Regions from separate parts of the Streptosporangium sp. NPDC023963 genome, predicted to be linked through region 3. Evidence: riboswitches for the same ligand, from Rfam matches in the RefSeq annotation. Region 3 holds a riboswitch; each other region holds the start of a gene.
The links. A riboswitch is a leader RNA that binds a small molecule or an ion and turns the genes downstream of it on or off. The one in region 3 is predicted to bind cyclic di-AMP.

Region 1: linked by a shared signal. The riboswitch ahead of AB0F88_RS23170 (hypothetical protein) and the one ahead of AB0F88_RS36660 (NlpC/P60 family protein) in region 3 are both predicted to bind cyclic di-AMP.
Region 2: linked by a shared signal. The riboswitch ahead of AB0F88_RS02785 (C40 family peptidase) and the one ahead of AB0F88_RS36660 (NlpC/P60 family protein) in region 3 are both predicted to bind cyclic di-AMP.

Annotation. Positions count from the first base shown of each region.
Region 1 covers NZ_JBEZZK010000007.1:282,207-292,120, forward strand. Annotated here, with positions in the region: gene ngcE (N-acetylglucosamine/diacetylchitobiose ABC transporter substrate-binding protein) at 1-337, opposite strand, end outside; gene AB0F88_RS23140 (class II aldolase/adducin family protein) at 669-1,316, shown strand; gene AB0F88_RS23145 (DUF4032 domain-containing protein) at 1,380-2,600, shown strand; gene AB0F88_RS23150 (roadblock/LC7 domain-containing protein) at 2,745-3,125, shown strand; gene AB0F88_RS23155 (hypothetical protein) at 3,130-4,032, shown strand; gene AB0F88_RS23160 (roadblock/LC7 domain-containing protein) at 4,112-4,498, shown strand; gene AB0F88_RS23165 (hypothetical protein) at 4,511-4,882, shown strand; gene AB0F88_RS23170 (hypothetical protein) at 5,001-5,828, opposite strand; cyclic di-AMP (ydaO/yuaA leader) riboswitch at 6,076-6,227, opposite strand; gene AB0F88_RS23175 (DUF4253 domain-containing protein) at 6,641-7,504, opposite strand; gene AB0F88_RS23180 (IclR family transcriptional regulator) at 7,767-8,552, shown strand; gene AB0F88_RS23185 (sugar kinase) at 8,627-9,589, shown strand; gene AB0F88_RS23190 (hypothetical protein) at 9,658-9,914, opposite strand, start outside.
Region 2 covers NZ_JBEZZK010000001.1:666,599-676,512, forward strand. Annotated here, with positions in the region: gene AB0F88_RS02770 (glycosyltransferase family 4 protein) at 1-249, opposite strand, end outside; gene AB0F88_RS02775 (M48 family metallopeptidase) at 246-1,523, opposite strand; gene AB0F88_RS02780 (hypothetical protein) at 1,520-2,398, opposite strand; gene AB0F88_RS02785 (C40 family peptidase) at 2,611-3,126, opposite strand; cyclic di-AMP (ydaO/yuaA leader) riboswitch at 3,260-3,418, opposite strand; gene AB0F88_RS02790 (NlpC/P60 family protein) at 4,265-5,215, opposite strand; gene AB0F88_RS02795 (hypothetical protein) at 5,459-6,091, opposite strand; gene AB0F88_RS02800 (NYN domain-containing protein) at 6,139-7,461, opposite strand; gene AB0F88_RS02805 (phosphotransferase family protein) at 7,613-8,773, shown strand; gene AB0F88_RS02810 (DEDD exonuclease domain-containing protein) at 8,915-9,914, shown strand, end outside.
Region 3 covers NZ_JBEZZK010000018.1:79,454-89,367, forward strand. Annotated here, with positions in the region: gene AB0F88_RS36640 (ATP-dependent Clp protease ATP-binding subunit) at 125-2,632, opposite strand; gene AB0F88_RS36645 (Lsr2 family protein) at 2,912-3,244, opposite strand; gene AB0F88_RS36650 (RDD family protein) at 4,534-5,604, opposite strand; gene AB0F88_RS36655 (amino-acid N-acetyltransferase) at 5,833-6,336, opposite strand; cyclic di-AMP (ydaO/yuaA leader) riboswitch at 6,841-6,987, shown strand; gene AB0F88_RS36660 (NlpC/P60 family protein) at 6,993-8,042, shown strand; gene AB0F88_RS36665 (LuxR C-terminal-related transcriptional regulator) at 8,141-8,341, opposite strand; gene lysX (bifunctional lysylphosphatidylglycerol synthetase/lysine--tRNA ligase LysX) at 9,526-9,914, opposite strand, start outside.

The DNA.
Region 1 (9,914 bases), on a different contig from region 3:
CGATCTGCTGGGTGGCGACGTGCTTGATCTGGGCCTGCGGGAACGCCTTCTTGTACAGCGGCTCGTGGACCTCGGTCGCGTAGCTGTCACCCAGGCCGCCCTTGAAGATGACGACCTCGAGCGGCGCGTTCGCCGCGACGCCGAACGGGTTCTTCGCGGAGACCGCGCCGCCCGCGGAGGGGGCGGCGGAGGCCGGGGCCGCGGGGGCCGCGCCGCCGCCGGTGGCGCAGGCGGTGAGCAGTCCGGCGCCGGGGCCGGCGATCAGAGCGCTCATGCCGATCCGGCGGAGCATCTGCCGCCGGGTGATATCTCCGGGCGTACCGGCCGAGTTGGACATGTAACCCTCCTGAACGGGGGATCAATTAGGAAAGTTTCCTAAACGTTTGCCCGAAGGTACGTACCCCCGGAGTCCACCGTCAAGAGCTCGTATCCGGTCTAGACCGAGCCGTGATGTCCTCGCGACATATCCGGTAGAAACCAAACGCCAGGGAAGTGCAATCCAATGACAGAACGGCACACAGTAGCCGATATTTCCCGGCAAACCGTTGACGCGCGGCCAATGGGAAGGTAAAGGAACCATGCCCCCCGGTCATCGAGGAGCAACAACCGGTCTAGACCAGATAATGGGGGTTTGCCGCCTGATACCGCAACCCCCTACTTTTGGGAACATGTTGCTGGCCGAACAGCGCCGACTGCTGTGTGAGTACGGCCACCGGGCCGCCACGACCGGACTGGTCGTCGGGACCGCGGGAAATCTCAGCGTGCGTGCGGGCGATCTGGTCGCCGTGACGCCCAGCGGCGTCTCCCTCGACCGGCTGGAGCCCGAGGCCTGCCCGGTCGTCGACATCGAGGGCCACCTCGTCGAGGGCGACCTGCGGCCGTCCTCGGAGACCCCCATGCACCTGGCGGTCTACGCGGCCACCGGCGCGGGCGCCGTCGTGCACACCCACTCCGTGTTCGGCACCGTGGTCGCCACGACCATGAGCGAGCTGCCGCCGATCCACTACAACGTCCTGCTGCTCGGCGGGGCCGTCAGGGTCGCCGAGTACGCCACCTACGGCACCCCCGAGCTAGCCGCCTCCGTCAGGGCGGCCCTCAAGGACAGGCGTGCCGCGCTGCTGGCCAACCACGGCGGGGTCACGATCGGCGACGACCTGGACGGGGCCTTCGAGGCGACCCGGCTGCTGGAGTGGCTCTGCGAGGTCTACGTACGGGCCAGGAGCGTCGGCGAGCCCCGCGTGCTCACCGAGGAGCAACTCGCCGCGGTGGTCCGGCGCGCCTTCGACCCGCCCACCTTCCCCCGCCGCGAGGACTGACCACGGCACGACCACCTGTCCGACCGGCACACCGCCGGACTTCCCGTCGCGAGGACTGACCGCATGCCCCTTCAGCTCACCGGCGCCCCGAGCGATCCGGACCTCATCCGCCTGCCCTGGGACGTCCCGCTGGAGCAGTGGCCCGAGCACCGGCTGGTCTCCCTGCCCCGCGGCATCTCCCGGCACGTGGTGCGCTTCGCCCGCCTGTCGGGCAAGGTGTACGCGATCAAGGAGATCAGCGAGTACTACGCCAAGCGCGAATACCGCCTGCTGTGGGATCTGAGCCGGATGGACACCCCGTCCGTCGAGCCGGTGGCCGTGGTCACCGGGCGGACCGACGCGGACGGCGAGCCGCTCGACTCGGCGCTCATCACCCAGCACCTGCAGTTCTCCCTGCCCTACCGCGCGGTCATGTCGGGTACGGTCCGGCCGGAGACGCTCAACCGGCTGCTCGACGCCCTGGCCGTGCTGTTCGTGCGGTTGCACCTCAGCGGCTTCTACTGGGGCGACTGCTCGCTGTCGAACGTCCTGTTCCGCCGGGACGCGGGCTCCTTCGCCGCCTACCTGGTCGACGCTGAGACCGGCGAGCTGCACCCCATGATCAGCGAGGGCCAGCGGCTGTACGACATCGACGTCGCGCACACCAACATCTTCGGCGAGATGCTCGACCTGGAGGCGGGCGAGCTGCTGCACCCCTCCATCGACCCCGAGCAGGTCGCCGACTCGGTCGTCCGCCGCTACCACCGTCTCTGGAGCGAGCTCACCTCCGACGACATCATCGACGAGGTCGACTGGCACATGATCGACCAGCGGATCCGCCGGCTGAACTCCCTGGGGTTCGACGTCGCGGAGATGATGGTCCGCCGCAAGGCGGGCACCGGCCGGCTGATCGTCCGGCCCAAGGTCGTGGACGCCGGGCACCACCAGCGCAGGCTGTTGCGGCTGACCGGCCTGGACGTGGAGGAGAACCAGGCCAGACGCCTCCTCAACGACCTCGACTCCTTCCGCGTGTCGCACGGCCTTCGCCACGAGGACGAGGCGATCGTGGCCCACCGCTGGCTGGCCGAGGTGTTCCAGCCGACGGTGCTGGCCGTGCCCCAGGAGATGCGGGGCAAGCTGGAGCCCGCCCAGTTCTTCCACGAGGTGCTCGACCACCGCTGGTACATGTCGGAGGAGGCCGGGAACGACGTCGGCCTGCCCGCCGCGGTGAATTCCTATGTGAAGAACATTCTTGTTTTCAAGCCGGACGAAAAGGCATTCATCACCGACGAGTCAACGGGTTGATTTCCATCCAGGGTGTATAACTTCCTACTCAGTTGGAGAATCGTACGCCTTCTCCTATCAAAGCCCTAGCCAGGAAGCCCGGTCACCGAGGACTGTCCCTACGCTGACCGGGCGACGCTTGAAGTCGCTGGCGAGGGAGAGCACGTGCTCGGAATCGAAGACTGCCTCACCGAGGTAATGGCCATCCCCGGTGCCCTGGACGCGATCCTCATCGATCAGACCAGCGGGACCGCGGTGGCCACCGGCGGTGCGAGCCGCCACGCGGACGTGGAGAGGTCGGCCGCGGGGTTGAGCGAGACCCTGCGCGCGACCCTCGACGGGCTCGCCTTCGCCTCGCCCGGCGGTACGGTCCGGATCAGCGACATGATCATCACCACGGACGGCGGCCACCATTTGCTACGGCCGATGGAAACGCTTTTCGACGGCCCTCTGGTCATTTATGTCAGGCTCGATCTCGAACGCTCGAACCTGGCCCTGGCCCGCCACCGTCTCCAGGCCCTTTCCGGCCGTCTGATATCGACGTGAAATCATGCCGAACGTCGAGAACATCCTCAGCGGGCTCGCCGGCGACCACGCCACCGGCTCCCTGCGACTCGGCAAGGCGGGGGTCATCTACCTCACCGACGGTCGCGTGACCTACGCCGAGAGCGCGGCGGCCCCCCGGCTGGAGGACCTGCTGGGCGCCTGCCGCGGGATATCCGCCCACGCCGTGCGTCAGGTCAGGCAGGCCGCCGGACGCCGGACGCCGGACGCGCCGACCCCCGGGCCGTCGGGGGGCGAGCAGCTGGTCGCGCGGGGCCTGCTCACCCGCGGGGAACTGGAGTTCTGCGTGCTGAGCGCGGTGCTCGACGCCGCGTACTTCCTGCTGCAGGCCACCGGGCACCGGCCCAGGTTCCGGCGGGGAGAGCTGCACTGGCTCGGACCGCAGTGGTACTTCGACGCGACCGGCCTGCTCCGGGAGTGCGAGCGAAGGAAGGCGCAGTTGGAACAGACCTGGCCGTCCGCGGAGCTGGACACGCTCCCGGTCGTCCCGCTGGGGCGCATCAGCGCCCAGCGGGTGGTGCTGAGCTCGCTCCAGTGGGAGGTGCTCGTCGGCGCCGACTCCACGGCGACCCCGGCCGACCTGGCGCGCAAGCTGGGCCGTCCCGCGTACTCGGTACTGCTCGCCGTACGGCAGCTCGCCTCGTCCGGACTGCTCCGCCTCCCGGAGCCCGCTCCGGCGGAGACTCCTGCGGCTCCCAGGGCTCCCGGGGCTCCCGGGGCTCCCGGGGCACCGGACCCGCTGCCCAGGCGGACGAGGGGTGCCACGGAGATCCCCGCGGCCGCCGCGGGTTCTCCGGAGACCTCGGAGTGGCTCCCCAGGGCGAACGGGGACCCGGCCGACGTCAACCTGCTCATCCGGCTCAGGAACGCATTGGAGGCCATGACTTGAGCGACTTGAGCGACTTGAGCGACTTGAGCCCGGTCACATGCCGATAAGGCTGCGGACGCTGAAGCTGATCGGAAGGAGGATGCCGGTGGAACTGCGTGAGGAGATACGGCGCGAGATGGCGGCGCTGCGAGAACGCATGCCCGACGTGAACGGGAGCATCGCGTGCAGCGTCGACGGTCTGACGATAGCGAGCGACCTGGAGAGGGACACCGAGCAGACCGGCGCGCTCTCCTCCGCGGTGCTGGCCCTCAGCCGCCGGATGACGAGCATGGCCGGCAAGGGCACCTTCGAGGAGACGTTGATCTCCGGTACCAACGGCTACGCGGCGTTCTACGCCGCCGGACCCAAGATCGTCCTCACAGTCCTGGCGCGCCCGGGGACCAACCTCGGGCTGCTCCGGCTGGAGGGCCGCAAGACGGCGGCCAGGCTGGCCGCCGCCGGCTCGCGCACATCGATACCCCAGTGATCGGAGACAGCAATGGGCAACATGGACATCTCGCTCAAGGAGATGATGACGATCGACGGTGCCATCGGCGCGGTCGTCGTCGACTACAACAGCGGGATGGCGCTGGGCGCGCTCGGCGGGTCCAAGGACCTCGACCTCCAGGTCGCGGCCGCGGGTAACACCGAGGTCGTCAAGGCCAAGATGCGGACCATGGAGTCGCTCGGCCTCAAGGACGGCATCGAGGACATCCTCATCACGCTCGGCACGCAGTACCACGTGATCCGCCCGATCGCGGGCCGGAGCGGCAAAGGGCTGTTCCTCTACCTGGCTCTCGACCGGAACCGGGCCAACCTCGCGCTCGCGCGGCACACCCTGCGCGGCATCGAGGAGAAGCTCGAAGTCTGATCCTCCGGTGCGGCCCGCGCCCCGGGAGGCACGGACCGCACCGGAGTCCTTTCCGCGTCTTTTCTGAGCGTTCCCGGAGGACTCCGGCGGGGGTCTTCCGGAGGGCGACGGCTCCGGCTCAGCCCTTCCCGGCGCCGATCTCGGCGGCGCGGGCACCGGCGGCGGCCACGCCGGCCGGGGCGTGCCAGGAGGCGGGCTCGACCATGACCTTGGGCTTGCCGGCCCACGGCCGCACCGCGGCGCTCACCGGCTGGGTCTGCACGCCTATCCCCAGTCGCTGGGCCTTGGCGAAGACGACCGTCGGAGGCTTGGCCGGGCTGGTGTCCCTGCGGCTCCAGGCACCGGTGGAGAACGCGACGGGGTGGTTCTTTATCCCCGTACCGTCACCCCACTTGGTGACCACGTACTGGATGTCGATGTGGCCCATCCCGCCGTTGCCGTCCACGCCGAGCGTGCCGGCGTTGAACGTTCCACCGGTCAGGTCGGCGAAGGTCTTGGCGTCGATGTCGATCATGATGCCCTGGTTCGAGGGGGAACCGGGGCCGCGGTCGCCGACGAAGAACTTGGCCTTCTTGCCCTTGTAGATGAGGTAGCCCTCGGTGAGCAGGGGCCAGCTCGGGCTGGCGATCATGCCCTTCTGCATCGGCCGGCCGCTGGCGGGCAGCCCGGTGTCACCGGCCCGGCCGGAGGAGTCGTCCCAGAAGTAGGAGGCCGTGGTCGCGCCCTGGAGGAGGACGGACTCGGCGCTGGCCTTCGCCACCCCGACCTCGGGGTCGGCGGTGGCGGCGAAACAGGTGGAGGTGGGCAGCGCCACCGCGACACCGGTGGCGGCGAGGACGCTCGCGCCGACCAGGGCGGCGGCGGCGAGGCGGTTTCCGCGGGACTTGTTCTTCTGCCAGGTGAACTTGCTCAGGCCGTTCTTGTGCAAACCAAAGATGGGGCGCATGGAGAAAAGGCTCTTTCGCGAGGGAACGGGGCAGCCACGTGCGACACACCGGAGTGGTGCGGTGGCGGGGACGCGCTCGTCGGAAAAGGGGGCGTAGCCGGAATCTCAGGCAATCGCTACGCGGAGCACGATCTGGAAGGTGCCGCGATCGGGCGCGGCGAGAAGGTACGGGGGGAAGGGGGAAAGTTCAGGTGGCCGGCACGGACAAGGGCTGCACCGACGTGGTAACGCGGTGATCCATGAGGGGATCTCCTCTCCATCTCGTCTACCGGGTTAGCTGACGGGTTCGGGCGGTGGAGTTGCCCTACCGCCGCGTGGTCGCGGCGGATTCACCCCGGAAACGTGGTTCCCCGGCTCCGGGGCCCCTGAGGGGCCCTCGGGATTCGACGTCGGCCGGCCGCTCCCTCTTGTGAAGGGCAGGTCGCCAACCGATAACTGTGGACACTACCCACCCAAACCGGACAAAGCAAAGCAAACACCATGAAAACCCCAGAAGATCTACCTACAAGCTTCAAGGAAGCCTCATCGATCGCCCCGCCAGGCCAACACCCGTCCTACCAGCACGGATGTCTCCCCCATCTCGGGATCCGCCCCCGGAACCCCGTCCCGGAGCCCGTTCCAGGGCCCTGTCCCCGGAGATCCACACGGGGAACATCCGCCCCGTGAACCCGTCCCCGGCCGGTCCCGCCCCGCCCCGTAAAGGTTCACCCAAGGTCCCGCCCCGCAAAGGTCCATTCAAGGAGAGCCCGTCCCGCGGGCCGTCCCCGGCCGACCGGTTCCGCCAGGTTTCAACCGGCCCCGCTCAGTCCCGCTCAGTCCCACCAGAACGACCAGGCGTTCCTGCCCTTGATCTGCTCGGCGTAGTCGATGAGGTTCCCCGCCCCCTGGATGATGCTGTCGGGGCAGAACGTCCAGTGCTCCGCGGCGACGTGCAGGGCGTGCTCGGAGGTGGTCGGAGGCGCGGCGACGCTGAGGTCGAGGGTGTTGAAACCCATGCCGACCACCCGCACCCCGAACCTGTCCTCCCAGCTCCGCACGACGGCCGCGAGCGGGACCATCCACTCGTTGTGGTTCAGGGCGCCCTGCCAGCCCATGACGGCGAGGGCGTCGGCCCCGCGCTCGACCGCGACGAGCCCGAGCGGGGTCCTGCGCTCGGCCACCAGCCCGGCGTACCAGTCGGCGACCACGCCGGGGTCGGCGGCGAGCCTTCCCGAGGGGGCCGGGCCGGGACACTCGGGGCCGAAGGGGTCGAGCAGTTCCAGCTGGTCGAGGTTGGCCTTGGCGATCCAGTCGGACCACACCTCGGCCATGAACGCGGCGGCGTGGTAGTTGTCGATCTGACCGGCCGTGTCCGGGGCGATCTGCCCGGCCGACCAGGGCTGGACGGAGTCCTCCAGCAGCACCGGCCACAGGCCCGACCGCTCGTGCTGGGCCCTCAGCCGCGCCCAGTACTCGCCGGAGACCGCCACCTCGCTGAGCCAGAACGCCGGACGGCGACGGACGGCGAGCTGGGCGTAACCGGGGTCGGGCCACACCACGTCCCCAGGCGGCAGCTCCACCGAGAGCCTCCTGCCGCCGCCCCCGCCGAGCCCGTCGCCGTCCTCGCTCCCGTCGGCTCCATCGGCGAACAGCTGGCCCAGAACTGGCGGAAGTCGCTCGCTCTCGCAATCGCTCATCTCTACCGATCCGATCCTGACCACGGACCAATTTTGGCCTGTCAACCATCCCGAGGGACAGTTCTGCCCTGGTCCAGGCAAAAATTATCGGTAGTGGGGAGAAACGGAACCGGGCGGGTGCCCGTCCTGCGCCGTCCCGCCCGGCAGGTCGGCCGCGTTTTGTTGTGCAGTGCAGAACGTTGTGCTGCAAAGTGGCCGCAGGGCGGTGTACTCGCCTACCTTGACCAGGTATTCGATCGCCGGATCACAATGGGAAGCCGCGATGAGTGAGCCCGCTCCGGAACGCAACCAGTCGGCCTCGCTCCGACGCGCCCTCGCCGTCCTCGGGCACGTACGCGACCACGCGGGCGCGGGCCACGGCCTGTCGCTCACCCGGCTCGCCGAGGCGCTCGACATGTCCAAGAGCACTGTGCTCCGGCTGGCCGCCCCGCTCATCGAGGCCAGGCTCCTGGAGCGCGACCGCAGGAGCGGCGCCTACCGGCTGGGCAGCGGCGCCCTGCACCTCGGGCAGGCCTACCTGGCCACCCTCGACCTGCGGACGGTGGCCGCCGAGGAGTCGCACCGCCTGATGGCGGAGGCCAGGGAGACCGTCCACCTCGTGGTCTACGACCCGCCCGACGTGGTCTACATCGACAAGGTCGAGAACGAGACCAACGTGCGCATGGCCTCGCGCATCGGCAGCCGCAACCCCGTCTACCGCACCGCCGTGGGCAAGGCGATCCTCGCCTGGCAGCCGGAGGAGGCCGTCGAGGAGATCGTGGCCGCCGGGATGCCGCACGTCACCCGGTACACCATCACCGACGCCGCGCGCCTGCGCGCCGAGCTGGGCCGGATCCGGCAGCGGGGCTACTCGGTCGACGACCGCGAGAACGAGCCCGAGGTGCGCTGCGTCGCGGCACCGATCTTCAACCACAACGACGTCGCCACCTCGGCGATCTCCATCTCGGGCCTCACCTCCCGGATCACCGCCGCGCGGGTGCGGGACCTGGGTCCCCTGGTGGCCGAGACGGCCCTGCGCATCTCCAGAAAGCTCGGGTCGACCCGTTGACCGACTCCGGAAAGCTCGGGTCGACCCGTTGACCGACGAAGCCCGCCCGCCGACTCTTTAAGGACCCGCTTTCCATGACTGATCTGGTAACGCTCGGTGAGAGCATGGCGCTGTTCACCGCGCGGCGCACCGGCCCGCTCAGGCACGCCCGCGACTTCGGGCTCGGCGTGGGCGGCGCGGAGTCGAACGTGGCCATCGGCGTCGCCCGCCTCGGCGGGCGCGCGGCCTGGATCGGCAGGGTGGGCGCCGACGAGTTCGGCGAGCTGCTGCGCTCGACGCTGGCCGGTGAGGGCGTCGACGTGCGGGGGATGCGGGTCGACCCCGGGGCGCCCACCGGCCTGATGATCAAAAGCAGGCGCACGGCCGAGATGGTCGACGTGCGCTACTACCGCTCGGCGAGCGCCGGATCCCGGCTGCGCCCCTCCGACCTGGACGTCTCGCTGATCCGCTCGGCACGCGTGCTGCACGTCACGGGCATCACGCTCGCGCTGTCGGCGTCCGCCGCCGAGGCGGTGCGGGCCGCGATCGCCGAGGCTCGCGACGCGGGCGCGATCGTGTCGATGGACGTCAACTACCGCCGTGCCCTGTGGACGCCCGCCGAGGCGTCCGCCGCGCTGCGCGAGACCGTCGCCTCGGTGGACGTCCTGTTCGCGACCGAGGCCGAGGCCCGGCTGGTCGTCGAGGGGGACGACCCGCTCACCCTGGCCGGAGCCCTGTCGGCCCTCGGCCCGCGCCACGTCCTCATCAAGCGCGGCGCCCTCGGCGCGATCGAGCTCTCCGACGGCGCCGTACGGCACGCGGAGCCCTACCGGGTCGTCGAGCTCGACCCGGTGGGCGCCGGGGACGCCTTCGCCGCGGGCTGGATCGCCGAGACCCTCGCCGGGGCGGCCCCCGAGCGGCGGCTGGCCACGGCCTGCGCCGCGGGGGCCTTCGCCGTCACCGCCGACGGCGACTGGGAGAGCCTGCCCCGCCGCTCCGACCTGGACCTGTTGCGCCCGGCCGACGCGGTCGACACGGTGGACGCCGTCAGCCGCTGACCCGCGCCCTTCCCGGGAGCGGCGGCCCGCGGTGCCGGGCGAGACGCCGGGCCCGTGGCGACGGCGCCTTAGTCGATCTTGCTGAGGTCGATGACCACGCGCTGGTCCCCGAGCCGGTAGCTGATCAGCCGTTCACCGCTCATCCCGGCCCCCGGCCCCGGCATCTGCAGGCCGTTCTTGCCGGGACGGACCCCGAAATCGCCGGATCTGCCGGTGACCAGATCGTGCAGGAAGGCACCCTCCGACTTTCTCTCCTTGCGGTAGGTCGAACTCTGGAAGCGGCCCACGAAATCGCCGGGCGCGTGGGCCGGGACGAACGGCAACT
Region 2 (9,914 bases), on a different contig from region 3:
GTCGCACCCGAACTCGGCGACCAGCCCGGCGGCCCGGCGGGCGACGGCGGGCGTGGGCAGCATCAGCGAGGTCGGGTGCCGCACGACGGGGTACGGCTGGCGCAGGTCGAAGGCCGCGCTGCCGGCCCACCGGGGGGCGTAGACGACGACGGAACCGGGCGGGCGGCGGGCGATGAGACCGTACACGAACGACTGGATCCCCCCCGCGCGGGGCGGGAAGTCGTTCGTGACGACCAGCGTGCGGCTCACGGTTCGGGGAGGCCGTTCAGCCTCGCCCAGGATCGCGCCAGGGCGATGCGCTGCGGCGTCGTGGGGTGCGATGCATAAAGTACATATTCGACTAGATCGGGCGACAAATCCGAAATATTGGTAGCCGCCAGTCTTTTCTGCATGGCGACGAACGTCGCCGGGTCCCTGGTCAGGTCCAGCGCGTGCACGTCCGCACGAGCCTCGATCTGCCTGCTCACCAGGTTCTGGGCCGGTCCCGACAGGACGGTGGCCAGGCTCAGCAACCCCATGACCAGGCCCACCGCCCTCGGGTCGCCGAGGGAGGAGATCCCCGCCCTGCGCCGTACGCCCCCCGCGGAGGTCACCGCGTAGAGAAGGCACGCCCCGAACGCCGCGCCCAGGCCGCCGACGAGCGTTCCCGACAGCACGTCGCCCGCCTTGGCGTGGCCCAGCTCGTGGGCGACCACCAGCTCGACCTCGCCGGCGGGCGCGCGGAGCAGCGTGTCGTAGACCACGATCCTGCGGGTCGCGCCGAATCCGGAGACGTACGCGTTGAGCGCGGTGGTCCGCCGGGAGGCGTCGGCGACGAGCACGTTCTCGACCGGCACGCCGTCCCTGGCGGCCATGGCGAGCAGGTCGTCGCGGAGTTGCCCGGCCTCCAGCGGCCTGAAGTCGTTGAAGACCGGCTCGATGAGCACCGGGTAGGCGAAGGAGGCCACCACGGTCAAGACGAACGCCCCGGCCGCGGCGGGGATCCACCAGCGCCGGTAGCGCCGCGCCAGGGCGATCACCGCCAGCACCATGATCGCGGTCAGCGCGGTGCCGATGCCGGTGCTCTTGGCCCGGTCGGCCGCCCAGGCCGGCCAGGCCTGGGTGGACAGCCCGAAGTCGCGCAGGTGGCTCTCCGACCACATCCCCAGGGGCCAGCGCAGGATCGCCACGGCCACCGACAGCGTCAGCACGCCGAGGAGCGCCCGCAGCCACCAGGGGCCCGGCAGCCGGCCGGCGAGCCGCGCGCCCAGCGGGGTGGCGACCAGCACCCCCGCCACGACCAGCGTCAGGCCGAGCGACAGGTAACCGGGAACGCTGACCAGCGCGTCGAACGTCCCGGCCCTGGCGATCTGCTCGGCGGTGAAGTCGCGGGCCGGATCGGGGACGACGGCCGGGGCCCCCTCGGGCAGCGCCCTCCAGGGCGTGGTGAACGCCACGACCGCCAGCGTGACCACCCCCAGGACGGCCAGCGCCCACCCCGCCGACCGCACGCCCGCGGGCGTGTCCGTCGTGCTCAGCGTCACGTGAGTTCCTCCCTGAGGTAGTCGCGCCAGGCTCGGGTGAACTCGGCCACCGGCAGGCCCAGCGTGCTCTCGACATCGCTACCGTAGAGCCTCACCAGGGCCTTCTCCCCGAAGCGCTCCGCGACGAACCGGCAGGCGAGCCACGCCTCCTCGTACGCCTGCGCGAGCCTCGGCGCGCCGGGGGCGAAGTCGGCCGGGCCGGGGAGCCGGGCGGGCAGGGCGCCCGAGCGCACCTCGGCGGCCAGCTCGGCGGCGGCCGTGCGCACCGCGATCCCGGCGTCGCGGTAACCCGCGTAGTCGGCGAAGCCCTCCGACAGCCACATCGGCACCCGGCCGCCGCGCGTCGCGCCGGTGGCCACGTGGGCGAGCTCGTGGGTGATCACCACGTCCCTGCCGGTCGCGGTGAGCCGGGCGTACCCCGACGGCAGGACGATCACCCGGTCCGCGGTCGCCATCGCGGCCAGGCCGCGGGTGCTCCCGGCCCCGGCGAGCGCCGCGGCCTCGGCGTCGGTGGCGGGGAAGAGGACCACCGCGGGGACCGGCCCCCAGATCGCCGCGATCGTCGCGCGGGCCCGGTCGGCCCTGGCCGCCAGGTCCCGCAGGACGGCGGCCGGGACGCCGTGGCCGATCACGAGGGAGTACTCGCCCCGGACGGTGACCGCGGCGCCCGGCCACAGGTCGCGGGGATCGCGCGGGCTACGGGAGGCGTACGGGACGCGCGAAGGGGTCCGGGCGCCGTACGGGTCAGGGGGACGGGGGGCGCGCGGGAGGGGCGCGGCTCCGGCCAGGAGAGGTCCCGTCCCGGCGAACGGACCGGCGCTCATCAGCGCCAGCATCCCGGCGAGCACGGCGCGGCGCCCTTTCGGGACGGACATACGAGCCGATGGTACTCGACCGGCATGGAGCGGCCCCGGCCCTCCTGGTGGAGGGCCGGGGCCGCTTTTCCGTGCTCGGGCGCGTGCTCGGGCATGTGCTCGAGCGCGTGCCCGGACGCGGGCTCAGGCTCAGGTTCCATACCTGGGCTCCGTGCTCACGCGTGGATCCCGGGCTCCGCGCTCACGCGCGGACCTTGGGCTCCGTGCGGGGCTCAGGCCCCGGGCCGTACCGCTCCGGCGAAGGAGGACCTGTAATAGCCCGCCAGCCTCACGATACGGACCGTCTTGCCGCTGCTCGGCGAGTGGACCATCCTGCCCTTGCCGACGTACATGCCGACATGGCCCTTTCCACTGAAGAACAGCAGGTCACCGGGGTGCAACTTGCTCCACGAGACCTTTTTCCTGATCGACCTGTACTGGCTGTGCGTGATCCTGGGAAGGGACACGCCCGCCTTCCGCCAGGCGTACCGGACGAGCCCCGAGCAGTCGAACGCTCCGGGACCGGAGGCTCCCCACCGGTACGGATCGCCGATCTGCTTCTTGGCCGCCGAGACCGCCTTACCGGCCCGGATCCTCTGCAGTGCCGCCCTGCTCTTTTTGGCCTTGCCCTTGGCCTTGACCTTGGTCTCAGCCTTGGTCTCGGCCTGAGAGGCGGTCTTGTTGGTGCTCTCGGCCTTCTCTGAGACACCGGCCGCGCTGTTGACCAGTATCTCGGAGGGGCCGTCCACCGCCTGCGCCGCCGTGGGCCCCAGGGTGACCGCTCCGGCTGAGGCGGTCAGGGTGAGGGCGATGCCGCCGAGGGAAAGGCGGAAAAGGCGCGACAGACGGGGGTTGTACGGGGTGGTAGACAGGATTTCTCCTTGGGACTTCCACTGATGCCTACCGGGTTAGCTGACGGATTCGGGCTTGGAAGATGCCCTACGGCAAAACGCGCCGATTCACCCCTGGCCACGCTGTATCGGGCCTTTTGGGTCCCCGGTTCCATGCCTCCTGGCTGCATAGATTCGGCGGGCCGCCGTGATGAGCCCTGCCCCCGGGTGGGGGCACGGCGGCCGGTTGGATTTCTATAGGGACACCGGCCCGAAGACCGACATTCGCCGCGACGGCGTGGCTTGCACGTCGCGACGCCAGAAGTTACCCCGATCTCCAACTTTCGGCAAAGCATTCGCCAAATTGGGAGATCGACAACCCCTCTTGATCTTCCTGTTACCCCTGCTTAATGGCTATTTATGCTATTGAGATATGACTCTCGTCACACCCTTCTCGCCAGTCCAACAAATCACGATTTATGTAATCTTCATCACACTCACCGCCGATGGAGCGGTCCCGCATGATCCGGCCGGGTGACCTCAGCGCCCGACGCGCGTGCAGGCGCCGTGGACCGGCTCCCGGAAGTCCGCCCGACGATCTCGAGTCCGGCGGCGTCGAGCATCGGTCCGGGCAGCCGCCCGAAGGTGCCGTACTCGGTGCGCAGACGCTCGGCACAGTCGTCGCGGGTGTGGCCCAGCGCGGGCGTGACCCAGCGCGGGCGTGACCCAGCGCGGGCGTGACCCAGCGCGGGCGTGACCCAGCGCGGGCGTGACCCAGCGCGGGCGTGACCCAGCGCGGCATCGCCCGCCACGCCGTCGAGCCGACGGCCGAGCACGGCGTCGGAGTCGGAGTCGAGGCGCTCGGGACCGGCGCGCGCTCTTCGGGCGTCCGTGGTTTGATCATGTCCCGATGCCGGATGTGCCGCCGCGTCCGGCACATCCGGTTTCCCTGCGTCTCGTCAGGCGCGAGACGGGGCCGGCACATCCGGTTTCCCGGCGTCCCGTCAGGCGCGAGACGGGGCCGGGACGTCCCCGGCGGGAGCGCGGCCCGGCCCGGTCAGGGGCGGACGGCTCCGACGATGCGGCGGCCGTAGGCGGACAGCGGGACGACCTTGACGACGTCGCCGGTCTGCGGGGCGTGCACGATCTGGCCGTTGCCCGCGTACATGCTGACGTGGCCGAGACCCTCGCTGAAGATGAGGTCGCCCGGCTGGAGCTCGCTCAGCGAGACCTTGCGGCTCGCGCCCCAGCTCCACTGCTCCCAGGTCGTGCGGGGGAGGCTGACTCCCCCGCTGCGCCAGGCGCTCTGGACCAGGCCGGAGCAGTCCCAGCCGCGCGGGCCCGTGCCGCCGTACTGGTAGGGCTTGCCGACCTGGGCGAAGGCGAACTGCAGGGCGGCGCGGGCGTTGCCCGAGGCGGAGCCGTTGTACTGGATCCCGGCGCTCTCGGGGTTACCCGTCCTGAAGGCGTTGAGCTCGCGCAGGATCTTCGTCTGGGCCTTGACCATCTTGTCGGCCTTGGCCTTCTCCCTGGCCAGCTCGTCACGCGTCTCGTCGGCCTCGGCCAGCGCCTTCTTGGCCTGGTCCCGGCTGGTCCGCAGCACCTTGGTGGCCTCGTCGAAGGCGTTCAGGGACTGGGCGCGGGAGGTGGACATCTGGTCGGCGGCGGCCAGACCGCTCAGCAGGGCGCCGGGGTCGGTCTGGTAGATCATGCCTTCCCAGCCGTTGACCACGCCGACCTGGTAGGTGCTGACGGCCATCGTGACGAGCTCCTTGCGCAGCCCGGCCACCTGCTCGTTCTGGCGGGTCAGGTCATCGTTGAGCGTGTTGTACTTCTTCCTGGCCCGCTTCCACTTCTCCGAGGCCTGGTTGTACTTCTCGACGACCTGGTCGGCCTGCTCGTTGAGCTTCTCCAGCTTCTTCTTGGCCTGGGCGGCCGTCGGCCTCGGATCGGCGGCCGCTCCGCCCACCGGCAGCGTCAGCAACGCGAGAGCGAGCCCGGCCGCCACCGGTATCCGAATCAGTCCAACCGGCAAACCCGCCACGGCCACGTCAACGCCTCCCGACTGCACCAGACCTGCGGCGAATAGTACAGAAGAAGTAATGATTGACTCACCTTTTTGCCGGGTTTGCTCCTTAATCTCAGGTGAACCCCTTTACCCGCGACTTACCCGCGACCGGCGGCGCCCGTCTCACGACCGGCGGCGCCCCGGCCACGGGGGGCCGTCCGCCCCGGACCCCGCCAGGTCTCGCTACCGGCAGGTGGCGATGTCGCAGATCTTGGCGGTCATCTTCCTCGCGTCACGCAGCTGAACGGTCCAGTCGCTCTTCGCGGGCTTGGCGTACTCACCCGCCCAGAGGTAGACCACGACGGCGTTGCCCTTCCTGACCAGCACGCTCCGGTCGCCGCCCACCCCGGCCTTCTTCCCGTAGTAGACCTGCCCGGAGATCCTCAGCGCCTCGTCGCCGAGCCCGGTCAGGCGCGAGGAGGCGTAGCGGTAGCCGGAACCCGAGCCGGTCCTGCCTCCGCACCTGGTCAGGGCGGCGCGCACCTGGGCGACGGCCGAGACGGCCGAGGCCCGCGAACCGTACAGGACCACCTGCTCGACCTTCATGAAGTCCGGCACGCCGGTGAAGGTCACCGTCCGAGCGGCCACCCGGCCGGTCGCGGCCAGCGTGCTCCTGTCACACGGGTTGACGGCCAGTTTCGCCTTCGCCGAGTTGCCGACCTTCCAGTTGGTCTCGGGGTCGTCGTCCTTCCTGGCGGCGTCCTTCTCGTACAGCAGGAAGCCCTTGGGGATGGCGGCCGTCGTGGCCGCCGCGGGCGTGGTCACGGTCGCTCCTACGGCCAGGACGGCGAGGGCGAGCGTTATGATCTTCTTCATCGAATCAAACCTCCTGGGTGATCCGATGCGCGGCGACCGTGAAAGGTTTACGCGCGACCCAGACGGCGGAGAAGAAGCACCGAGGGCACCGGCCTGGCGCCCATCCTGCGGACCGACTCGGCCACCTCGCGATCCGAGGAGACCACCGCGACCGCACGCCCCGCGGGCTCGGCGCGGACCAGCTGGCGGATCAGGTCGTCGGCGATCTGGTTCGGGGCGCTGAACATCACGCGCACCCCCCTGGGCGCCGACACCGGGACCGGCCCGTTCAGCTCGGCGCCGTCGAAGACACAGGTCAGCTCGGTGCGGGTCTGCGCGTAGAGCGCGCCGAGACCGGTGAGGAGGCGGGTGCGCTGGTCGGCGAGGGTGAACGTGCCGTAACCGGTCTTGGTCACGTTGTAACCGTCGACAATCAGGTGGATCTGCGGCAGCGCGAGCAGCTGGTCGAGCAGGGCGGGGTCGTCGTCTGCGAGCGCCCGCGCGGGAACCGCCTGGACCCCCTGCCTGCCGGGCGCCACCGAGGCCACCGAGTCGGCGGGGCGGTGGATGCCCGAGGGCAGGGCGAGCTCCCTGCGCAGCCCGGCGGCGGCGTCCTGCAGGGCGTCGAGCAGCATGCGCACCTTGGTGTCCTCCACGCTGCGGCCCTCGCGGGCGGCCCTGCGCGTCGACTCCAGCTGCCGCTCGGCGTCGGCCAGCCGCTCGCGCAGGCGGCGCAGCTCGCTCTCCACCGTGCTCCCCGCCGAGAGCGCGGCGGCGCGTGCCTCGTCGGCCACCTCCTGGGCCGCGGCGGCGCGCGCCTCGGCCGCCCTGGTCCGCTCACGGGCGTCGTGCAGCCTGCGGCGCAGGTCGGAGACCTCCGAGCGCGAGGTCTTGAGCTGCTCGCGCAGCCGCTCTGACTCCTCCTTGGCCGCGGTCTTCTGGGCGGCCAGCTGCTCGCGCAGCCGGGAGACCGTCTGCTCCTGCGCCGAGCCCTCGGCCGCGGCGGCCGACCGCTCCAGATCGGCGCGGGCGGTCTCCACCATCTCCGCCCAGCCGGGCGGCCGGGTCAGGTAGGCGGCCGCGGCCACCATGACGGGCTCGGCGGCCGGCGGGACCGTGCCCTCGGCGAGGCTCGCGACCAGCTCGGGCCAGCCCTCGGTCAGCGTCTCCGCGACCAGCTCGCGGAACTTCTTGTCGGTCTCCAGCTGCGCGGCGATCGGCGCCCCGCCCAGCCTGGCCCGCTTGCGGGGGTCGAACCTGGCGATCCCCTTCAGGGGCAGCGGCACCGAGGCGGCGGGCATCGAACCGAGAATCTGGGAGGCCAGCTCCACGACATGTAAGCGGACCTGCTCGGGTAACGGACGAGACAGGCCCTCTCCGGCTGAACTCATCACGGCCCCTACTCGGATCGGTCTTCACGTCAAGGGTACGGCTACCGCACCCTGACCCCGACCTGACCGTGAATCGACCGGCGGCCGACGAGCCTGTGAACGCTTTATGGACAAGCGCTTGCTGCTGGGTTACGACTGTGCGGATCGCCTTGTGACGCACGCCACCCGGGAGAGCGCGATGGACGAGCCGACGAACGAGCCCGGCCGGCAGGCCGGCAAGAGCATGCGGACATCGACCCGCGACCTCGGGGAGTTACGGGAACGGATGCGCTCATGGCTCGCCGGGAAGGTGGGCTCCCCCGTCGCGGTCTCCCCGCTGTCGCGTCCCTCGGGCAATGGCATGTCCAGCGAGACGCTGCTCTTCGACGCCTCCTGGACCTCCGCCGAGGGCGGGCACGAGGTCGCGTGCGTCGCCCGGATGGCCCCGGCGAGCGAGGCGGTGCCGGTCTTCCCCGGATACGACCTCGGCAGGCAGTACGAGGTCATGCGGCTGGTCAGGGAGCGCGCGGGCGTGCTCGCGCCCCGGGCCCTGTGGTACGAGCCCGACCCCGGGCGGCTGGGCGCCCCGTTCTTCGTGATGGAGCGGCTCACCGGTGACGTGCCGCCGGACGTGATGCCCTACACCTTCGGGAGCTGGCTGCTGGACGCCTCCCCCGCCGACCGCGACCGGCTGCAGCGGAGCAGCGTCGAGATCCTGGCCAGGCTGCACGACGCCCCGTTCACCGCCGGGGAGATGCGCCCCCTGGAGATCCCCGGGACGGGCGGGACCGCGCTGCGCAGGCACGTCGACGACCAGCGGGCCTACTACGAGTGGGCGCACGGCTCGATGCCCATCCCGCTGCTGGAGCGGGCGTTCGGCTGGCTGGAGGAGCACTGGCCGGCCGATCCGGGACCCGACGTGCTGAACTGGGGCGACGCCCGCATCGGGAACGTGATGTACCGCGACTTCACCCCGGTGGCGGTGCTCGACTGGGAGATGGCCGCGATCGCCCCCCGCGAGCTGGACATCTCCTGGATGATCTTCCTGCACACCTTCTTCCAGGACCTCACCGAGTTCATGGAACTACCGGGGATGCCCGACTTCATGCGGCGCGAGGACGTCTGCCAGACGTACCACGAAATAACGGGATACAAGCCCCGGGACATGGAGTTCTACGAGACGTACGCCGCCCTCAGGCACGGCGTCATCATGGCCCGCGTCTGGCAGCGCCAGGTCCACTTCGGCGAGCAGGCCATGCCCGACGACCCCGACGACCTGGTGATGCACCGGGCCCTCCTCGAACGGATGCTGGACGGAAGTCACTGGAGCTGAGGCCCTCAGGAGGCCATCAGTAGGCCTTCGGGAGGCTCTCGCGGCCCCCGGAGGGGGCGGGTTCTCCCGGCGCCGGCGCGCACCGGCCCGGGGAGGGCCCGGTGCGGTAAATGTCGGTCGGGGCTTCTATGGTCGTGAATCGTGAACTACGCCGTGCAGGGAACACTCGACGAGCTGGGCACCCCGCTCAGCCAGATCACCTTCGTCGTGTTCGACCTGGAGACCACCGGCGTCTCGGCGGGCGAGCACGCGATCACCGAGATCGGGGCGGTCAAGGTCAGGGGCGGCGAGGTGCTCGGCGAGTTCGCCACTCTGGTCGACCCCGGTTCGCCGATCCCGCCGTTCATCTCGGTGCTGACCGGCATCACCGACAGCATGGTGGTGGCGGCGCCGAGGATCGAGTCGGTGCTGCCGTCCTTCCTGGAGTTCGCGGCGGGCTCCACCCTGGTGGCGCACAACGCGGGCTTCGACCTGGGGTTCGTCAGGGCGGCCTGCGCCGCGCACGGCTATCCCCCGCCGTCCCACCAGGTGGTCGACACCGTCGACCTGGCCCGCAAGCTGCTCACCCGCGACGAGGCGCCCAACTGCAAGCTGTCCACGCTCGCCAAGATCTTCAGCCACACCGAGCCCTGCCACCGGGCGCTCGCCGACGCGCGGGCCACCGTCGACGTGCTGCACGCCCTGCTGGAGCGGGCGGGCTCCTTCGGGGTGCAGACGCTGGAGGAGCTCAAGGGCTTCGTCCGCGCGCCCACCCCCGAGCAGCGCCGCAAGCGGCACCTGGCCGACTCGGTGCCGGCCGGCCCCGGCGTCTACGTGTTCGAGGACGAGGGCGGCGACCCGCTCTACGTCGGCAAGAGCACCAACCTGCGCAACCGCGTGCGCAGTTACTTCACCGCGAGCGAGACCAGGCCGCGCGTCCGCGAGATGATCGGCATCGCCGCGCGGGTCAGGTCGATCGCCTGCGCGACCTCGCTGGAGGCCGAGGTCAGGGAGCTGCGGCTGATCGGCTCGGCCAAGCCCCGCTACAACCGCAGGTCGCGCTTCCCCGAGAAGATGTTCTGGCTCAAACTGACCGACGAGCCGTTCCCCCGCCTGTCGGTCGTCCGCGAGGTCAGGGACGACGAGGCCTCCTACCTCGGCC
Region 3 (9,914 bases):
TACAGAGTGTAGTACTACCTGTCGTGGCGAGATACCGTCTTTGGTAACAAATAAGCAGACCCCGCCGTGAGTCTCCTCACTGCGGGGTCTGCTCCCTGCTTGATCAGGCCATGCCCGGCCGGTCCTAGTTCTGGATCGGCTCCGCGATGGCGGCGGCCGAGTCGGGAACCTGGTCGACCGGCGCGTTCTCACCGATGAAGGTGAACTTCGCGTTCTCGCCCTCGCCCTCGATGCCGATCTTCACGATCTGGCCGGGACGGAGCTCGCCGTACAGGATCTTCTCGGACAGGGTGTCCTCCAGCTCGCGCTGGATCGTACGGCGGAGCGGGCGGGCGCCCATCACCGGGTCGTAGCCACGGTCGGCCAGCAGCTGCTTGGCCTCCTGCGTGAGCTCCATCCCCATGTCGCGGTCCTTCAGACGCAGGCCCACCTGGGCCAGCATCAGGTCGACGATGCGGATGATCTCCTTCGGCGTGAGCTGGTGGAAGACCACGATGTCGTCGACACGGTTGAGGAACTCCGGCCGGAAGTGCTGCTTGAGCTCCTCCTGGACCTTGGACTTCATCCGGTCGTAGTTGGACTCGGCGTCGTTGTTCTTCGCGAAGCCGACGCCCTGACCCTTGGAGATGTCGCGGGTGCCGAGGTTCGTCGTCATGATGATGACGGTGTTCTTGAAGTCGACCACCCGGCCCTGGGCGTCGGTCAGGCGACCGTCTTCCAGGATCTGCAGCAGCGAGTTGAAGATGTCGGGGTGGGCCTTCTCGATCTCGTCGAACAGGACGACCGAGAACGGCTTGCGCCGCACCTTCTCCGTCAGCTGCCCGCCCTCCTCGTACCCGACGTAGCCGGGAGGCGAGCCGAACAGGCGGGAGACGGTGTGCTTCTCCATGAACTCCGACATGTCCAGCATGATCAGCGCGTCCTCGTCCCCGAACAGGAACTCGGCCAGCGCCTTGGACAGCTCGGTCTTACCGACACCGGACGGGCCGGCGAAGATGAACGAGCCACCCGGACGGCGCGGGTCCTTCAGACCGGCGCGCGTACGGCGGATCGAGCGGGACAGACCCTTGATGGCGTCGTCCTGACCGATGATCCGCTTGTGCAGCTCGTCCTCCATGCGGAGCAGTCGCTGGGACTCCTCCTCGGTGAGCTTGAAGACCGGGATGCCGGTGGCGGTCGCCAGGACCTCGGCGATGAGCTCCTCGGTGACCTCGGCGACGACGTCCATGTCGCCGGCCTTCCACTCCTTCTCGCGGCGCTCGCGCTTGAGCTGGAGCTGCTTCTCCTGGTCGCGCAGCGCGGCGGCCTTCTCGAAGTCCTGCGCGTCTATCGCGGACTCCTTGTCGCGCCGCACGTTGGCGATCTTCTCGTCGTACTCGCGGAGGTCCGGCGGCGCGGTCATGCGGCGGATGCGCATGCGCGAGCCGGCCTCGTCGATGAGGTCGATCGCCTTGTCGGGCAGGAACCGGTCGCTGATGTAGCGGTCGGCCAGCTGGGCCGCGGCCACCAGGGCACCGTCCGTGATGGAGACGCGGTGGTGTGCCTCGTAACGGTCGCGCAGGCCCTTGAGGATCTCGATCGTGTGGCTGAGGCTGGGCTCGGCCACCTGGATCGGCTGGAAGCGCCGCTCGAGCGCCGCGTCCTTCTCCAGGTGCTTGCGGTACTCGTCGAGGGTGGTGGCTCCGATGGTCTGCAGCTCGCCTCGGGCCAGCATCGGCTTCAGGATGCTGGCGGCGTCGATCGCGCCCTCGGCGGCACCCGCGCCGACGAGCGTGTGGAGCTCGTCGATGAACAGGATGATGTCGCCTCGGGTGCGGATCTCCTTGAGGACCTTCTTCAGCCGCTCCTCGAAGTCACCGCGGTAGCGGGAACCCGCCACCAGGGCGCCCAGGTCGAGGGTGTAGAGCTGCTTGTCCTTGAGCGTCTCCGGCACCTCGCCCTTGACGATCTTCTGGGACAGGCCCTCCACGACGGCGGTCTTGCCGACGCCGGGCTCGCCCACCAGGACCGGGTTGTTCTTGGTCCGGCGGGACAGGACCTGCATGACCCGCTCGATTTCCTTCTCCCGGCCGATGACCGGGTCGAGCTTGCCCTCGCGGGCGGCCTGGGTCAGGTTGCGACCGAACTGGTCCAGCACAAGGGAGGTCGACGGCGCGGCCTCGGTCGGACCGCCCGCGGCGGCCGGCTCCTTGCCCTGGTAGCCGTGGAGCAACTGGATGACCTGCTGCCGGACCCGGTTGAGGTCGGCTCCCAGCTTCACCAGCACCTGGGCGGCGACGCCCTCGCCCTCACGGATGAGGCCGAGCAGGATGTGCTCGGTGCCGATGTAGTTGTGTCCTAGTTGCAGGGCTTCGCGGAGCGACAGCTCAAGGACCTTCTTGGCACGCGGGGTGAACGGAATGTGCCCCGACGGCGCAGACTGACCCTGGCCGATGATCTCCTCGACCTGCTGACGCACACCTTCAAGACTGATGCCGAGGCTCTCCAGAGCCTTGGCGGCAACGCCTTCACCTTCATGGATCAAGCCAAGAAGAATGTGCTCCGTACCGATGTAGTTGTGGTTGAGCATCCGGGCTTCTTCTTGAGCCAGGACGACAACCCGCCGTGCGCGGTCGGTGAACCTCTCGAACATCTCGTCGCTCCTCACAGAGCGGTCAGGCAGGTCCGGGATATCCGAGCCCTGTCATCCCGCATGGTAGCCCCGACCCGGCGACCGCTCTATGCAGAAGACGTTCCCCGAGAGCAGGGCGTTCACCCTCCATCCAACTACTTACGAGGGGCGGGATGTTCCCGCTACGCCGCAAGCGAACGACGTTTGTCTGTCGGCGAAACGCATCATGCGGTCATGGCCGCCACCGGACCCCACCGTGACCGCCATAACCGCATGATTCACTCGATCCGCTGCACCGATCTAGTGAGCCGCTTCGTACTGCTCGACGATCTTGGAGGCGATTCGACCGCGCTCGCTGACATTGAGGCCGTGGGACTTCGCCCACGCCCGGATGTCGGCGCTCTTCTCTCGCGTGAGCGCCCGCGCTCCGCCTGCACGGCGGCGACGGGGCGCCAGGGCGCCGGACCGGCGGGCGCTCTGCACGAAAGGCGACAGGGAGTCACGGAGCTTCTTCGCGTTAACGTCACTCAGGTCAATCTCATAGCTGGTGCCGTCAATCGCGAAGGCGACAGTCTCATTGGCCTCGCCCCCATCGAGGTCGTCGATGAGAATCTCCTGGATCTGCTTGGCCATCTACACAATCCTTTCGCGGGTATTGTTTCATTCGCAAGCTAAACATATACCCGCGATCGAAGAGCGGCAATTCCAGGAGCCCGGCGATTCTCGCAGGCAACCGAGACTCGCAGTCGAGCCTCCTGTGGATCAGCTCTTCTGCGACTCCGGGCCGGGCCGTTTTGCCGGACGCCGGCCGGCGGCTTCACTCCGAAGTAGCTTGACGACTCCGAAGATGAAGGCCCCGCCGACGATCGCCGGGGGTATCAACGCGGACAATACGTCGTACATTCGTCCTCGCTCCGCACCGTGGTGGCTTTCTGGGGACCATGGAAATGTGGCGACGACTCCTGGGCCGCGCAGGCACGCCCGATCGGTCTGGAACCGCCCACAGATGACCATAGCGCCACCGGCCGGCGACACGTGTCAGCAGGGGCGACCATGTCCGTCTCTCTCCAGCCTAATGCTTCTCTCCAGCCGCCTTACCGGTTGCGGTCGTAAAGCCGCGAGGAAAAACCGACAGGGCGATCGAGTGATCATCACCGTCTCCGTAATACCAATGCCCGCCGGGTTCCCGGCCGCCGCGCCATCGACCTCCTCGCGACGAAACCCCTGTTGAGAGGGCCGGCCCGTCGGGACGAACGGCACCTTGCCGTGGAGCCGGAGATCGCCGCGAGCGGGTTCGTCACGGGAATGCCCTCCGTCGGCGGAACGCCCGGACGGAGAGCCGCTCGCTTCATCACCCCGGTGCGAGCCGATGTGACGCAAGCGTATGGAACAAGACGGATCTTCAACACTTTCTCGCCAGGAGTACGACCCGCTCTGGCACGGAGTACATAGTCGTAGACCGTATAACCACCAAACACGATGGGCCCCTAGGACAACCCCGCCAACACCACGCGTCCCCGATCCGGATCCGTAAGAAGGCCTTCACCGGCTGTCCCGAACGCGCCGCGGAAGGCGAAGAAGAGAATCCGGCACGGGATCGCCGAGGATGCCGGAGGCACGACGGATCGACCATTCGGTGAGTAGTGCGCGAACCCCCGACGGCGGCGGATCCGGCATTGACGCCTCATAGGAGACCCACGGGCGCCGGTGAGCCCGTTGTGGGCACCGTACGCGAATATTCCGACGGGCGGGGCGAGACTCGGTCATAAGTTCCCCCGCGTTGCCCGGGGCGCGGCAAATGGTTTTGCCCTTCCGTGACCCGGACCCCGGGACCCATACAGGGTCCCTAACGTCCCTCGTTTTCTTGCCTGTACGCGAAAACGGGGCCGGCGGTTCAACCGCCGGCCCCGTTATTCGGAGAACTACTTGATCTTGACGACGACCGTCGACGCCACCTTGTCGTGCAGTGCCTGCTGCAGGGGCTTGTCCCACAGCAGCCACAGCACGTTCACCAGACTGAAGATGTAGACGACGTAGTTCAGGAACGGCACCCAGGTCAGGAACTGCGGACCGTAGAGCACGCCGGCGCGCTTCAGCGCGACGTCGGAGCTGAGCCCGCCGGGCGGCAGGGCGCCGCCGACCGGCACGACCTTGATGCCCATGACCATCTTGCCGACCGTCTGCCCGCCCCGGCTGAGCATGAAGAACTCGTAGGCGAAGTAGATCCCCGCGGTGACCAGCGAGATGAGGAGGGTCGAGAGGAACAGGCCGCTCGCCTCCGTGACCTCGCCCGTCTCGCTGTTGAAACTGGGGAACGTCACGAGCAGCCCGGTCAGCACCGCGCTGATGATGAACGTCGGGATCGCCAGGATGATCCCGTCGATGATCCTCGCCAGCAGGCGCTGCCACCACTCGGCGAGCGGGGCGGGTGCCCCGGGAGGACCGCCGTAGGGCTGGCCGTAGCCCTGCTGCCCGTACGCGGGCTGCTGGTGGCCGTAGCCCTGCTGCCCATAGTCGGGCTGCTGGCCGTACTGCTGCTGCCCGTAGTCGGGCTGCTGGCCGTAGCCCGGCTGGGGCTGCTGCCCGTATCCGGGCTGCTGCTGGCCATAGCCCGGCTGCTGGCCGTACCCCGGCTGCTCGTGGGAGGACTGCTGGCCGTAACCGGGCTGCTGGCCGTAGCCGGGCTGCTGCCCGTACGCGCCGGTCCCGCCCTGCTGGCCGTACCCCTGCTGCTGGCCGTAGCCCTGCTGCTCGTGGGAGGACTGCTGGCCGTACGAGGGCTGCTGCCCGTACGCGCCGGTCCCGCCCTGCTGGCCGTACCCCTGCTGCTGGCCGTAGCCCTGCTGCCCGTAGTCGGGCTGCTGGCCGTAACCCTGCTGCTGGCCGTATCCGGGCTGCTGCCCGTACGCGCCGGTCCCGCCCTGCTGGCCGTATCCGGGCTGGCTCTGCCCTGGGCCGGTGTTCGGCTGTGAGGCCTCCGACCTGTACCCCACGACTGTCACGTCAGGGTCGAGTTCGCCAGGGGCTCGACCCGCGTTGTACTGTCCGTAATCCGGCTGCCCCGACGGTGTGCGATCGCGGTCGGGATCATCCTGTGGATACGGCGGCTGTCCGGTGCTCACCGCGTCACCTCACTTAGACTGCGCATGTGGCAAATGTCAGACGCACATGCATGCTGCTGCACAAGGTATCGACATAGGTATCAACAGTCACCTTTCCGATCAGTCAGCTCTAAAGTCACCAGAGTCGGGCTCGCGTGTCAGGTGCAGCAGCATCCGGGTGTTTCCCAAGGTGTTGGGCTTGACGTGTTCCAGATCGAGGAACTCCGCCACACCCTCGTCATAGGAGGCGAGAAGTTCGGCGTAGACCTCCGGGGCGACGGGCGTGCCCTGGATTTCCCGGAATCCGTGCCGGGCGAAGAACTCGACCTCGAAGGTCAGGCAGAAGACCCGGCGCAGGCCCAGCTCCGCGGCCGTGCGAATGAGCGCGGAGACGATCCGGTGGCCGATCCCCATTCCCCTGCGGGTCGGATCGACGGCGACGGTGCGGATCTCGGCCAGATCCTCCCAGAGGACGTGGAGGGCCCCGCAGCCGATCACCTCCCCCTCCGCGTCGGTGGCGACCCAGAACTCCTGGACGTCCTCGTACAGGGTGACGGTGGCCTTCTCCAGCAGGCGCCGGCCGGCACCGCCGTAGGTGTCGACGAGCCGCCTGACGGCCCGCACGTCCTGGGTGCGGGCGCGGCGGACCGTGACCTCGGCGACCTCGGCGACCTCGGGGCCCGCGCCCTGCCCGGGCGACCCCCGCTCCGCCCCCGCGGACTCGGCGCGCCGCTCCCCGTCGCCGGAGGCGCGAACGGTCGGCACGGGAGAATGCTCAGCAAGCTGCTCCATGACCGTTCAGCGTACGTCCTCACCGGTCTTCAATTACGGCTCACCCTTAACTCGCAGCTCGAAGACCGCACATGACCCTTGGCAGTCGCTTTACCACTCTCGGTGTGCGGTGCCTCTCGTGTGCCGCAGCTCACCTTTGGCACGGTCCCGGACCTGGGAAGACCTGCGCCACACCCGTCACACGCGAGGCAAAGGCAGCGTAATGGCCATGTTGATCATTTTGAGGTGTGATCTTTTCGTGACACCTCGGTTGCGAAAGCTCTACTGAATTCGCAGTTCTGGTTGAGCAGGAACCACGGGTGCACTAATCTCCGTGCTCGATGTCAGAGACGTAAAAAGCCTGACCCGCCGAATCCCCCGCAGGGGGAACCGGGGACCCACCACGTCCTCCGGGGTGAATCCGAGTGCCACCGGCGCACCCGGTAGGGCTGCCTCCGGCCCGAACCCGTCAGCTAACCCGGTAGGCGGCCGAGGAGAGGAGCCTGTTGGTGAAGCGCACGCGCGACCGCGGAGGAAAGCACCCGGGCCACGAGGCCCGCGCTCGAGGACGCGCGCCGCGAGGGCTGCGCCGTCGCATGGCGGTCGTCGGCCTGGCATTCGCCACCCTGACCCTCGGCACCCCGCTGGTGGCCGCCACCGCGGACCCCGAGCCCAGCCTCCAGCAGCTGGCCAAACAGGCCGAGAAGCTGCACCAGGAGATCGGCGTCCTCGCGGAGCGCTACAACGGCGAGCGGGTCAAGCTCAAGCAGGCCCAGCGGGCCGCCGAGAGCGCCAAGAAGACCCTCGCGTCGAGCGAGTCCGAGCTGGCCTCCCGTCGCACCAAGGCCACCCTCCTGGCGCAGAGCACCTACATGTCGGGCGGCCTGAACTCCGGGCTCGCCTTCACGCAGGCCACCGATCCCGACACCTTCCTCGACCAGGCCACCACCAACTACGCGCTCCAGCAGCAGCAGAGCGAGGAGGTCGCCCAGGTGAGCCGGGCGATCGAGGCCGCCGAGCGGGCCCAGGCCAGCGCCAAGGCCAGGACCGCGGAGGTCAAGAAGCTTCTGGCGGAGATCGACGGCAACCGGACCAAGATCGAGCGGTTGGTCGACCGGGTCGAGAGCGACCTGTTCAGCGAGGTGCGCACCAGGGCCGTCAGCAACAGGGGCGCCCGGGTGAAGACGAACGTGCCCATCGTCGGCAGCGGCAAGGCCGCGGAGGCCACCCGCTGGGCGCTCACCCAGCAGCTGAAGCCGTACGTCTGGGGCGCCGAGGGGCCCAACTCCTTCGACTGCTCCGGCCTGGTCATGTGGGCCTACCAGAAGGTCGGCATCAGCCTGCCGCACTACACCGGCGACCAGTGGACCGCGGGCACCCACGTATCCAGGAAAGAGCTGCGCCCCGGCGACCTGGTCTTCTTCTACAGCGACCTGCACCACGTCGGGATCTACATCGGCGCGGGCCTGATGGTCCACGCCCCCCAGACGGGTGACGTCGTCCACATCACCACGATCGACAACCGGCCCTTCGTCGGAGGCGTCCGCATCGCCGCCTGAACCGGCTCCGGCGAACGGGTCCGCGGGCGCGTCCGGTCCGCACGCATGTCCGGCCCGCACGCGTGTCCGGCCCGACCTGCCGGACACGCGGCGGTGCGTCAGATCAGGCGGCGGCGGGCCGCCCAGGCCACGGCCTCGATCGCCGTGGCGACGCCGATGCGGTCGCAGATGCCCCTGAGCCTGCGCCTGACCGTCCGGCCGCTGATGTCGAGGCGACGCCCTACCCGATCGACCGTGACACCCTTGGCGAGCTCGGCCAGCAGCACGAGGTCGTCGTCACTGAGACCGATATCGCTCATGCCCAGGGGGCTGTCGCCATGGCGTGAATCCACTTCTGGATATGCCATCAAGAGTCACTCCCCCCACTCTGGAAACCGGGTGCGAGACGCCGGAAATGAATACCGTCCGCCAGGAACGGTAAACGCCTTGTTCAAAGGTCGTCAAGTTCCACTCTTCATAGCGTGCGTCCAGTATTGACATAGCAGGCGCTACGTGAAGTACTCATGATATGTCAGTGCCTTTGCGGCTATGTCATGATCGAGCCCAGGCACGAGCCGGCAGGCGTCCCTGGCTGCGACGACCGAAGTCCTGGCAGAACAAGGTTTCGCCGGAACCGCCGCCCCGCCGGGCACCCCGAAGCCGCCCCCTCGGGGATCCGGCCCGCCCGCATTTCTCGGGAAAAATTGATCTCTTCCCGGCGACCATGTCCTCACCACCTTGACGGCACACCACGGATAACGCGGAAATATGAGGGTCAAGAGCGGAGCTTTGCGGCATTCGCGAAGTGCCACGTGGCGACGACGGAACGTCCGGGCGATATTGGGCCTACTGGAAATGGATTTCTGCACCATACGGAAATGCGTCCGATATTGCGCGGGATCATGGGTTCAACGGCCGTCTCCCACCCGCCGGGTGCGCCCGGGCGCCTCGGCCGCCTCCGCGGGAAACACCCCGACCCGTGAGCATCGGTGAGGGCCGGTCAGGGTCGGTGAGGGCGCTTCGCCCGGGGACCCCGGGGCGCTCGCACGGGGAACGGCCCGGAGACGGCCGGGGAACCGCTCCACCGCGACCCGGCCGCGCGACTCGTGCTCCGGCTCGCGTCCACCGGCGCGGGACGGCCCGGGACGCCGGTCGGCGGAGAGCGCGGCGCCGGCGCCGCCCGGCGCGGCCGACCAGGCTCTCGGGCGCTCTCCCGGACCGGCCGACCAGGCCCTCGGGCGCTCTCCCGGCCCGGCGCCCCACGGGATCCCGGCCGGATCACGCCCCGATCCCGAGCGGTGACCGGGGTCCGGCAGGGATCGCGTCCGGCCTCGTCCGCGGCGCGCGCACGGCCGGGAACCCGCCGTCTCCGCCCGGGGACCCGCCGTCGCCGCTCGCCGTCGCCGGGAGGCGACGGCGCCCCTCATGGCGGTGGCACCGGGCCGTGGTGCCCGGCCCGGTGCCACCGTACGGGGAGAACGTCCTCGCGCGCCGACCGCCGGGTTCAGCCGGTCGGCTTGACCAGCGGGAACAGGATGGTCTCGCGGATGTTCTTGCCGGTGAAGGCCATGACGAGGCGGTCGATGCCGAGCCCCATGCCGCCGGTGGGCGGCATCGCATATTCCAGAGCCGTGAGGAAGTCCTCGTCAAGCTGCATGGCCTCGACGTCGCCGCCCGCGGCGAGCAGGGACTGCTCGGTGAGGCGGCGGCGCTGCTCGACCGGGTCGACCAGTTCCGAGTAGCCGGTGCCCAGCTCGGTGCCGAAGCCGATCAGGTCCCACTTCTCGGTGAGGAGCGGGTTGTCCCGGTGGGTGCGGGCCAGCGGGGAGGTCTCCAGCGGATAGTCCATGACGAACGTGGGCTGGACGAGCGTGTGCTCGACGAGGGCCTCGA